3 regions of the Streptomyces sp. NPDC045701 genome follow, and region 3 is predicted to be linked to each of the others. Evidence: riboswitches for the same ligand, from Rfam matches in the RefSeq annotation. Region 3 holds a riboswitch; each other region holds the start of a gene.
The links. Region 3 has a riboswitch for cyclic di-AMP ahead of AC07DW_RS20180 (transglycosylase family protein). Riboswitches for the same ligand answer to the same signal wherever they lie in the genome.

Region 1: it holds a riboswitch for cyclic di-AMP, as region 3 does, so the genes downstream of both, AC07DW_RS09830 (C40 family peptidase) here and AC07DW_RS20180 (transglycosylase family protein) in region 3, are expected to answer to the same signal.
Region 2: it holds a riboswitch for cyclic di-AMP, as region 3 does, so the genes downstream of both, AC07DW_RS01245 (C40 family peptidase) here and AC07DW_RS20180 (transglycosylase family protein) in region 3, are expected to answer to the same signal.

The regions. Positions count from the first base shown of each region.
Region 1 is NZ_JBWKJV010000006.1:94,620-98,437, reverse strand. It holds gene AC07DW_RS09845 (urease subunit alpha) at 1-585, opposite strand, end outside; gene AC07DW_RS09840 (urease subunit beta) at 578-889, opposite strand; gene AC07DW_RS09835 (urease subunit gamma) at 905-1,207, opposite strand; cyclic di-AMP (ydaO/yuaA leader) riboswitch at 2,090-2,263, shown strand; gene AC07DW_RS09830 (C40 family peptidase) at 2,268-2,744, shown strand; gene AC07DW_RS09825 (DUF6328 family protein) at 2,787-3,323, shown strand; gene AC07DW_RS09820 (ATP-binding protein) at 3,363-3,794, opposite strand.
Region 2 is NZ_JBWKJV010000001.1:238,267-242,084, forward strand. It holds gene AC07DW_RS01240 (hypothetical protein) at 1-337, shown strand, start outside; gene AC07DW_RS01245 (C40 family peptidase) at 393-1,538, opposite strand; cyclic di-AMP (ydaO/yuaA leader) riboswitch at 1,537-1,697, opposite strand; gene pcrA (DNA helicase PcrA) at 1,919-3,818, shown strand, end outside.
Region 3 is NZ_JBWKJV010000018.1:99,018-102,835, forward strand. It holds gene AC07DW_RS20175 (transglycosylase family protein) at 127-1,038, shown strand; cyclic di-AMP (ydaO/yuaA leader) riboswitch at 1,293-1,468, shown strand; gene AC07DW_RS20180 (transglycosylase family protein) at 1,472-2,203, shown strand; gene eno (phosphopyruvate hydratase) at 2,539-3,818, shown strand, end outside.

The sequences.
Region 1 (3,818 bases), on a different contig from region 3:
GGGGTACGTCTCCAGCGCCTGGAACATCCGGGCGAGGTGCCAGGGGCCGGGGGTGACGGTGGTGGCCTTGGTGCCTTCGGCGGGCCCGGTGCCGCCGCCGACGAGGGTGGTGGTGCCGGAGGTGAGCGCCTGCTCGACGACGGTCGGCGAGATGAAGTGGATGTGCGCGTCGACGGCGCCGGCGGTGACGATCTTGCCGTTGCCGGCGATGATCTCCGTCTCGGGTCCGATGACGAGGTCCGGGTGGACGCCGTCCATGGTGTCGGGGTTGCCGGCCTTGCCGATGCCGGTGATCCGGCCGTCGCGGATGCCGATGTCGGCCTTGACGACGCCCCAGTGGTCGAGGATGACGGCACCGGTGATGACGGTGTCCGGGGCGCCCTCGGCGCGGGTGGCGCGGGACTGGCCCATGGACTCGCGGATCACCTTGCCGCCGCCGAACACCGCCTCGTCGCCCCCGCGTCCCGGTCCGCCGGACCGGTCCTCCTCGATCTCGACCAGCAGGTCGGTGTCGGCGAGCCGGATGCGGTCGCCCGTGGTGGGGCCGAAGAGGTCGGCGTACACGGGCCGGGTCAGTTCAGCCATCGAGGGGGCCTCCGGTCTGTCCGCGCAGGCCCGGGACGACGCGCAGCCCGGCGAGCGGTACGAGTTCGACGTCGACCGGGATGCCCGGCTCGAAGCGTACGGCGGTACCGGCGGCGATGTTGAGCCGCAGGCCGTGCGCGGCCGGACGGTCGAAGTCGAGCCCGGGGTTCACCTCGGCGAAGTGGTAGTGGGAGCCGACCTGGACGGGCCGGTCCGCGGCGTTGAGGACGGTGAGGCGGGTGACGGGGCGGCCCTCGTTGAGGGGGACGGTCCCGTCCGCGTGCAGGATCTCTCCGGGGATCATCGGTGCCGTGCCCCGTCAGATGATCGGGTCGTGGACGGTGACGAGCTTGGTGCCGTCGGGGAAGGTGGCCTCGACCTGGACGTCGTGGATCATCTCGGGGATGCCGTCCATGACGTCGTCGCGGGTGAGCACCTTGCGGCCGGACGTCATGAGTTCGGCGACGGTGTGGCCGTCGCGGGCGCCCTCCAGGATGTGGGAGGTGATGAGGGCGACGGCCTCGGGGTGGTTGAGCCGCACACCGCGTGCCCTGCGCTTCTCCGCCACGTCGGCGGCGACATGGATGAGCAGTCGTTCCTGCTCGTGCGGGGTCAGTTGCACGTTTCACCTCACAGTCTCCCGCCCGATGTGATCCCGGGCGCAGCGGGACCCTATCCGGCTTCAACACCTTGTTGACCTGCGAGAACGAGTGTCGCGCAGAGATATTTCAATCTCTGGCAGAAGTTTTTCCGGCAGGTTAACCGGCGCTTTGCCCGCCCATGGACATCAGGCGCGCGCGGGTCCGCGGAGGGGGCCGGCCCGGCGGCCGGCGGTGTACGAGGACCCTGCCGGGTCGCCGGACGCGGTGGCCTCCACCGCGGCGGACGGTGGCGGGGCCGTCATCACGTCCGGGCGGTCGGCGGCCCCGGGAGCCCGGACCCGAACACCTGGGCGGCGGCCGGCTCACCGTGGCCGGCTGAGCCCCCGCTCGGTCGGCGGCCCGGCAGCCCCCGGGCGCGTGACCGCGCTCCGCGACGCTCCCGACCTCGTTGCACGAGCCCGGCGCGACGGATGCGCATGCCTCTACGCCGGCGCGGGCGCTCCGGGTCCTTGACGGCGGGCGGCGCGCAAGGCGCGTGACGGTTTCTCAGGACCGGGACTCGGAACCGCCCCGGCTCTCCCCCGGACGGGCCCAGAGGTACGAGAAACGCTCCCCCGTTCAGCGTACGCAACCGGACGAATTTCGGGCGGCGCGACTTGCGCGCCCGCCGTACACATCTGGCGGAACATCAGGTTCCATCGCTGGTACGGGGATCGCCGATGCCACCCCACCGGGCACCAAATCAGCCCTGTCCACCCGAATGGATCAGTCGTGAGGAGCCTCACAAAAGGCCGTTTCGACTCGGAATTTCACCCTTGCATGGGTCAAGATCCCAGTCGACGACAAGCCCCCGCCGCCGCGGCGGGGCGGTCCGGGCGGACGCCGAGTCCTGCCGCCGCCCGGATGACTGGTCGACAGGAGTGGATCGGCAGGAGTGGAGGACCCGAGCAGTACGGGTGACCGAATCGATGTTCGTCCCATCGGTCGCCCTTGGGGTGAAGCCGCGCGAGCGGCCGGGCAACTTCGCCAGCCCGAACCCGACAGGTCATCCTTCACAGGCGGCTGACGAAGGGTTGCGCAATGACCGCGCAGATTCATGTCCCGTCCCTGCTGTCCCGGGCCGGTGCCGTCTCGGCACTCGCCCTCGCCGCCGTCGGCGGCCAGATGCTGGCGCCCGGCGCCGTGACCGAGGCGCAGGCCGCCCCGGCGCACGGCACCAAGGCCCTGAACATCGCCGCGTCCAAGAAGGGCGCACCGTACAAGTACGGAGCGGCGGGCCCGTCCCGGTTCGACTGCTCCGGCCTCACCCTGTACTCGTACAAGAAGGCCGGCAAGACGCTGCCGCGCACGGCGCAGCAGCAGTACAACAAGACCCGCCACATCTCGGCGTCCAGCCGGACGAAGGGCGACCTCGTGTTCTTCCACCGGGGAAGCAGCGTCTACCACGTCGGTATCTACGCGGGTAATAACAAGATCTGGCACTCGCCGAAGTCAGGATCGGTCGTGAAGCTGGACAAGATCTGGTCGAAGTCGGTCTGGTACGGAAGGGTCCGCTGAGCCCAGCGGGAATGAGCGGCGGTGCGGGGGTACTCGTGGGCCATGTCCGGCGAGATCCCCCGCCCCGCGCGTAACGAGACGCCCCTGGAGCGGGCCGACCGCAACTTCGCCGAGCTGCTCCAGGAGCTGCGCGTCACCCAGACGGGCGTCCAGATCCTGTTCGCCTTCCTGCTGACGCTGGCCTTCACGCCGCGCTTCACCTCGCTCGATTCCTACCAGCGGGGCACGTACGTCCTGACGCTGCTGCTCTCGGTGGTGGCGGCCGCCCTGCTGACCGCCCCCGCCGCCCTGCACCGCACGCTCTTCCAGCAGGGCGCCAAGGCCCGCATCGTCGCCGTGTCGTCCCAGCTGGCGAAGATCGGGCTCGCCGTCCTGGCGCTGGCCCTCACCTCGTCCGTGTCGCTGGTCGTCGACGTGGTGCACGGCCGCCCGGAGGGGCTCGCGGCGGGCGCGTTCACCCTGCTGGTGTGCGCCGGCCTGTGGGGGCTGCTCCCCCGCCTGGTGCGGCGCCGTCTGGGCATCCGGTCACCGGCGCGGCCGGCGCCGGCACGTCCGGGACGGCGCTTCCGCCGCCGGTGACGCCGGGAGGGCGGGACGGGGCCGGGACTCCGGCCGAGGTCAGGACTGGACCGGGGCGGTCCACGGGAGGGCGATCCAGACGGTCTTGCCGCCCTCCGGGGTCGGGGTGACCGAGAGGCGACCGCCGCACTCCGCCGCGAGCCAGCGGATGATGACCATGCCGCGGCCGTTGTCCTGCTGGACGGCCGCGGGAAGCCGCTGCGGCCAGCGCGGGTGGCTGTCGGTGACGCCGATGCGCAGCCGCTCGTCGCGCTCCAGCCGGACGTCCACGGTGAATGTCGGCGACTTGCCGAAGGTGTGCTGGACGGCGTTGGTGGCGAGCTCCGAGACGATCAGCCGGACCGTGTCCGCCGTGTCCGCGCCGTCGGGCAGGCCCCACTCCGTGAGGACGTCCGCCACGTATCTTCTGGCGGCGGACACCGAGACGGGATCGCTCGGCAGGGTGACGGATGCTTCCTGATGGTCTGCCATGACGACGCCGTCCCTTTCCCACCG
Region 2 (3,818 bases), on a different contig from region 3:
TGTCTTCGTCGCCCTGCACGTCATCGGTATCGCCGCCCTGCTGGGCGGTTTCCTGACCCAGATGAAGGCGATGGGCGAGGGTACGGCGCGCTTCGGCCCCGCGATGCTGCACGGCGCGCTGACCATGCTGGTCACCGGGGTGGCCCTGGTCGGCCTCAACCAGGCCGACGACCAGACCGTGAACAACGTCAAGATCGGTGTGAAGCTGGCGATCCTGGTCGTCGTCCTCGGCCTGGTCTACGTCAAGCGGGACGAGGAGCGGGTCGACAAGGCGGCTTTCGGAGCCGTCGGCGGCCTGACCATGGCGAACATCTTCATCGCCACGCTCTGGACCTGACCCGACCTGACCTGAACGATCTGGCTCGGCCCGGCCCACGCGCGCGGCGGTCACGTCATGCCGGGCGCACGCCGCTGTGGACGGACAGGTGCGAGAGGGACTCCTCACGGACGCCCTCGCCGGGCCGGGGCGCGTGGATCATCTTCCCCTCGCCCTTGTAGATGCCCACGTGACCGCTGTCGCCGTGGAAGAACACCAGGTCGCCCGGGAGCAGGTCCTCCGTCGCGACCGGCGTGCCGGCGTGCGCCTGCTCCCGGGCGGTACGGGGGAGGTCGACCCCCGCCGCCCGCCACGCCGCCTGGGTGAGCCCGGCGCAGTCGTACGAGCTCGGGCCGGTCGCGCCCCAAACGTACGGCTTGCCTATCTGGGCCTCGGCGAAGGCCAGGACCTCTCGGGCCTTGGCGGTGGAGCGGCTGTCGTCGCCGCCCGGCCGGTACGGGTCGTACTCCGGCGGCTGGTGTTCCCGCGGCCGGTGCTCCACCGCCTCCGCCCGGCGGCGGGCGTCCTCCAGCAGGACCCGCGCCCCGCCGAGCTTGCGCTGCACGGTCTGCTTGGTGGCGCGGAGGGAGGCCTGCGAGACGCTGAGCGCCTCCGGCTCGCGCGCCGCCTCCGCCCGCCACGTCCCGAGGTCGGTGACCGTCCCCCCGGACCGGCCGGTGGACGGGCCCGCCGGCGGCTCAGGGGTCGTCAGCGGCTCGGGTGCCATCAGCGGCGAGAGGTCCCCCAGCGGCGCGAGGTCTCCCGGCGGCACCGGCTCCACGGGCGCGTGGGGGCCGGGCGCGAACACCGGCGCCGCGACCGGGCCCGGTCCCTCGGAGCGGTACGGGGCCGCCGCCCGCCCGGCGAGGGCCCGGCGCGGCCCGTCCGGGGCCTCCGTACGCCGGGCGGCGTCGCCGGCCGTCCCGCCGGCCTCGCGTCGCCGCTGCGGCGCGGCTTCCCCGGCCTTGCCGTACTGCTGGGTCCGACGCGCCGTGCCCGCCTGCCGGTAGAGGTCGTCGACCTTTCTCTGTACCTCCTCGACCGTCGGCGTGCGCTCCTGGTCGCCCGACGCACCGGTCGCGGCGGTCGCGCTCTGTGACGACAGGAGCGTGACCGAGGCCAGGGCGGCTGCCGTCGTGACCCCGACGGCGGGGGAGTGGGCATGCAGGGTCTGCAAGGTGCGCGATGCGCGCGGCTTGCGATGCGACGCCAAGGTCGGCATCTCCTTCCATGGACCGCCTACCGGGTCAGCCGTCGGGTTCGGGCGGAACGGAAGGTGCCCTACGGCCGTAGCGCGCCCTCAGGGGCTGCGGGCCGATTCACCTCGGTCGTGCGTGTGGTCCCCGGTTCCATACCGCCGTGGAGGCGGCACGGATTCGGCGTGGGCGGTCCGATCGGCGTGGTTCGCCGATGCGGGAACGGACCGCCTGGGCGAGCACGCTAGCCAACCTGTGGTGGTGCTGTGAAGGATGATGTTCGATATGCCCGATACGTATTCGTGACCTTGGCGTGATGTCGTCGAATCGGTACGGAGGGTGACGAGTCGGACCTGTTTCCGGTTCGTCCACGGCTGTCAGTGGGGCGGCCTAGACTCGATAGGCGATGAGCAGCCTCTTTGACGACAGCTTCCTGGCGGACCTCCGGAACCACACCGAGGAGCCCCCGCCGCCCGAGGACTCCGAGGGCCCCGGGCACGCCCCGGCCGCGGAGGAGGTCCCGCACGACCTCTTCGGCGACCGCTTCGACGTGCCCCCGGCCCGGGACGCCTACCACCGCGACGGCGCCCCGCGCACCGTCGTCGACCCCGCCGCGCTGCTGGAGGGGCTGAACGACCAGCAGCGCGCCGCCGTGGTGCATACTGGCTCGCCGCTGCTCATCGTCGCCGGCGCCGGCTCCGGCAAGACCCGGGTGCTGACCCACCGCATCGCCCACCTGCTGGGGACGCGCCACGTCCACCCCGGTCAGATACTGGCCATCACCTTCACCAACAAGGCCGCCGGCGAGATGAAGGAGCGCGTGGAGCAGCTCGTCGGCCCGCGCGCCAACGCCATGTGGGTCATGACCTTCCACAGCGCGTGCGTCCGCATCCTGCGCCGCGAGTCGAAGAAGCTCGGCTTCACGTCGTCGTTCTCGATCTACGACGCCGCCGACTCCAAGCGGCTGATGGCGCTGGTCTGCCGCGACCTGGACCTGGACCCGAAGAAGTTCCCGCCGAAGTCGTTCAGCGCCAAGATCTCGAACCTGAAGAACGAGCTGATCGACGAGGAGACCTTCGCCGACCAGGCCGCCGACGGCTTCGAGAAGACCCTGGCCGAGGCGTACCGGATGTACCAGGCGCGGCTGCGCGAGGCCAACGCCCTGGACTTCGACGACATCATCATGACGACGGTCCACCTCCTCCAGGCGTTCCCCGACGTCGCCGAGCACTACCGCCGCCGCTTCCGCCACGTCCTCGTCGACGAGTACCAGGACACCAACCACGCCCAGTACACCCTGGTCCGCGAGCTGGTGGGCACCGGATACGAGGACCTGGACCCGGCCGAGCTGTGCGTCGTCGGTGACGCCGACCAGTCGATCTACGCCTTCCGCGGCGCGACCATCCGCAACATCCTCCAGTTCGAGGAGGACTACCCGGACGCGACGACCATCCTGCTGGAGCAGAACTACCGCTCCACACAGACCATCCTGTCCGCCGCCAACGCGGTCATCGAGCGCAACGAGAGCCGCCGCCCCAAGAACCTGTGGACCAACGCGGGCGAGGGCGCCCGGATCATCGGGTACGTCGCGGACACCGAGCACGACGAGGCGCAGTTCGTCGCCGACGAGATCGACCGGCTGACGGACGCGGGCGAGGCCAAGGCCGGCGACGTCGCCGTCTTCTACCGGACGAACGCCCAGTCCCGTGTCTTCGAGGAGATCCTCATCCGCGTCGGCCTGCCGTACAAGGTCGTCGGCGGCGTCCGCTTCTACGAGCGCAAGGAGGTCCGCGACGTCCTCGCGTACCTGCGCGTGCTGGCCAACCCCGAGGACAACGTCCCGCTGCGCCGCATCCTCAATGTCCCCAAGCGGGGCATCGGCGACCGCGCCGAGGCGATGATCGACGCGCTGGCGCTGCGCGAGAAGATCACCTTCCCGCAGGCGCTCCGCCGGGTCGACGAGGCGTACGGCATGGCGGCCCGGTCGGCGAACGCCGTGAAGCGGTTCAACACGCTGATGGAGGAGCTCCGCACCATCGTGGACTCGGGAGCCGGCCCCGCGGTGGTGCTGGAGGCCGTGCTGGAGCGGACGGGATACCTCGCCGAGCTCCAGGCCTCCACCGACCCGCAGGACGAGACCCGGATCGAGAACCTCCAGGAGCTCGCCGCGGTCGCCCTCGAGTTCGAGCAGGAGCGCGGCGGCGAGGAGCCCGGCACGCTGGCGGAGTTCCTCGAGCGGGTCGCGCTCGTCGCCGACTCCGACCAGATCCCGGACGAGGACCAGGAGGGCTCCGGCGTCGTCACGC
Region 3 (3,818 bases):
GACGTTCGAATGCCGCTACGTTCACCGTCACCTCAGCAGTCACGCGAAAGGCAGCACCGCATGCGCTCCGGGAACGGCCGGCACCGACGACCCCGTCAAGCCCCCGCCATCGTTGTCGCGGCAGGGGTGACCGGATCCGCCATCGCGCTCCCGTTGCTCGGCGCGGGCTCCGCGACGGCGGCCGACGCCACCACCTGGGACCGGGTCGCCGAGTGCGAGTCCGGCGGCCTGTGGAGTGCCGACCTCGGCAACGGCTTCTACGGCGGCCTCCAGATGTCGCAGGCGACCTGGGAGTCGTACGGGGGTCTGGCGTACGCCGCGCGCCCCGACCTCGCCAGCCGCGCCGAGCAGATAGCCGTCGCCGAGAAGGTCTACGCCGCGACGGGCGTCCGGACCTGGGAGACCTGCGCCCCCGTCGCGGGCCTCGGCGGCGCCACCGCGACGCCGGACGCCGATCCCACGGGCACCGCCCCGGCCGCGCCCGGTGCTACGGACCCGGTCGGGACGCTCGAGGACCCGGGCACGCCCGAGGCCACCCGGCCCGCCGACCCGCTCCTGCCCGGCGAGCCCGTCACCACGGCGCCCGACGCGCCGCGGAGCCCCGCGTCCGGCGCCGGCAAGCACCGTGGCGAGCCCGCGAAGGAGGAGGGCGCGGTGACCGACCCGGTCGCCCCCGCCGACCCCACCGCGCCGACCGCCCCCGCCGACCCCGGCGCGCCGCTCAAGCCCGGCACTCCGGCGGCCGAAGGCACCCTGGAGCCCACCGATCCCGCAGACACCGGCAATTCGGTCATCGACCGCGAAAAGGACGGGCATCCCTCCCGGGGTGACGGGGCGACACGTGACCCCGGGACCGTCGGCGCCGGCGTGTACACGGTGCGGCCCGGCGACAACCTGTCGGTCATCGCGGACGAGCACAAGGTCGCCGGCGGCTGGTCCGCCCTCTACGAGGCCAACCAGGACACCGTCGGCGCCGACCCGGACCTCATCCTCCCTGGCCAGAGCCTGGAACTGACGCCGGATCAGCCTAAGGAATGAGACCGTATGTCCGCTTCTGTGTAAGTGAGACATGAATCTCTTCAGCCTGATGGGTGCGCCCCGGCCGTCCGAACCGCACAATCCGCCCTTCACCTGCGTAAACGCCCGTCAAGGGTGGGGGAGTAAGGGCGGATTGACCCCGATGTCCGTCTTTGAACTTCGGGAAGGTCTGTGTCTACGGTCGTGACCGCTCGCCATCGCGGGCCCCATCGACCGGAACGCCGAATCCTGCCGCCGGTCGACGGGAACAGTCGTCGCGTCATGCGCCGAAGGCAGGAGCGGGGGACCCAAGGTAAGTGCCGGGTCCGGCCATGGAGACATGGCGGGAACCGGCTTGGGGTGAAGCCGAGCGCACAGCTGTGCCGCACGGCCGGGCCACTCACTCGCCCGAACCCGACAGCTCACCTCGCAGGCGTCGGTGAGGAGATGTCCCATGCTGTTTTCCGGCAAGTCCAAGCACCGTCGCCCCTCCAAGGCCGCCCGATTCGTCGCCTTCGCCGGTATCACCGGTGCCGCCGTCGCCGCCCCGCTGATGGGCGCCACGACCGCCTCGGCCGCCACCACCGCCGAGTGGGACAAGGTCGCCCAGTGCGAGTCCGGCGGCAACTGGTCCATCAACACCGGCAACGGCTACTACGGCGGCCTCCAGTTCTCGGCCTCCACCTGGGCCGCGTACGGCGGTACCGCGTACGCCTCGACCGCCGACCAGGCGTCCAAGTCGCAGCAGATCGAGATAGCCGAGAAGGTCCTCGCGGGCCAGGGCAAGGGCGCGTGGCCGAGCTGCGGCGTCGGCCTCTCCGGAGCCGCGTACGACGGCGGTGGCGCCGAGCAGGCCCAGCCGCAGCAGGAGCGCGAGGCCGAGCAGCCCACCACGCGCAGCCAGCAGCGCACCGCGCCGCAGGCCGAGGCCGCGCCGAAGACCGAGGCCGCGCCGAAGACCGAGGCCGCGCCGAAGGCCGAGTCGAAGAAGACCGTCACCACCCCGACCGGCAAGAAGGTCGAGAAGGGTGACGGCGAGTACAAGGTGAAGGCCGGCGACACCCTCGGCATCATCGCCACCGAGAAGAAGGTCGCCGGCGGCTGGGAGAAGCTCTTCCAGCTGAACAAGGACATCGTCGACGACGCCGACCTGATCTACCCGGGTCAGCAGCTCCACCTGAGCTGACCCCCGGACCGCCCCGGCCCCGCGCGTTCCTCCCCGTAGCCCTGTGGGCCGGGCGGGACCCCGGGCCGGGGTTTTCCCGTTCCTTGGGCGGAAGCCCCCGGGGCCGGGGCGGGCCGGAGGGTGCGCCCCTGAGCGGGCTCCCGCACACCGCGACTACCGACCGGTAAGTTTCGTGGCGTTTTGCCGGTAATACAGCCTCGTGAGCCCTTTTTCGTCCCAGGAGGCGGGCGTCGGCGGGCGTCGGCCCCCCGGCCGGTTAGGCTCTTGCCGCAAGGCCGAAGAGACCCTGCACCGCATGCGTCACATTTTGCGTCACATCCCAGAAGGAGATGCTCGTGCCGTCCATCGACGTCGTCGTAGCCCGGGAAATCCTGGACTCCCGAGGCAACCCCACGGTCGAGGTCGAGGTCGGCCTCGACGACGGCAGCACCGGCCGTGCTGCCGTCCCGTCCGGTGCCTCCACCGGAGCGTTCGAGGCCCTCGAGCTCCGCGACGGTGACAAGGACCGTTACCTCGGCAAGGGTGTCGAGAAGGCCGTCCTCGCCGTCATCGAGCAGATCGGCCCGGAGCTCGTCGGCTACGACGCCACCGAGCAGCGGCTGATCGACCAGGCGATGTTCGACCTGGACGCCACCCCGGACAAGTCCTCGCTCGGCGCCAACGCCATCCTCGGCGTCTCCCTCGCCGTCGCGCACGCCGCCTCCGAGGCGTCCGACCTGCCGCTGTTCCGCTACCTGGGCGGCCCGAACGCGCACCTGCTGCCCGTTCCGATGATGAACATCTTGAACGGCGGCTCGCACGCCGACTCCAACGTGGACATCCAGGAGTTCATGATCGCGCCGATCGGCGCGGAGTCCTTCTCCGAGGCGCTGCGCTGGGGTGCCGAGGTCTACCACACCCTGAAGAAGGTCCTGAAGGAGAAGGGCCTCTCCACGGGTCTGGGCGACGAGGGCGGCTTCGCGCCGAACCTCGACTCCAACCGCGCCGCCCTCGACCTCATCCTCGAGGCCATCAAGCAGGCCGGTTACGCCCCGGGCAAGGACATCGCCCTGGCGCTCGACGTCGCAGCGTCCGAGTTCTACAAGGACGGCGCCTACGAGTTCGAGGGCAAGTCCCGCTCGGCCGCCGAGATGACGGACTACTACGCGGAGCTCGTCGACGCCTACCCGCTGGTCTCCATCGAGGACCCGCTGTTCGAGGACGACTGGGACGGCTGGAAGACCATCACCGAGAAGCTGGGCACCAAGGTGCAGCTGGTCGGTGACGACCTGTTCGTCACCAATCCCGAGCGCCTGGCCCGCGGCATCGAGGAGGGCGCCGCCAACGCGCTGCTCGTCAAGGTCAACCAGATCGGTTCGCTGACCGAGACCCTCGACGCCGTCGAGCTGGCCCAGCGCAACGGCTTCAAGTGCATGATGTCGCACCGCTCCGGCGAGACCGAGGACGTGACCATCGCCGACCTGGCCGTCGCCACCAACTGCGGCCAGATCAAGACCGGTGCCCCGGCCCGCTCCGAGCGCGTCGCCAAGTACAACCAGCTGCTGCGCATCGAGGAGATCCTCGACGACGCCGCCGTGTACGCGGGCCGCTCGGCCTTCCCGCGCTTCAAGGGCTG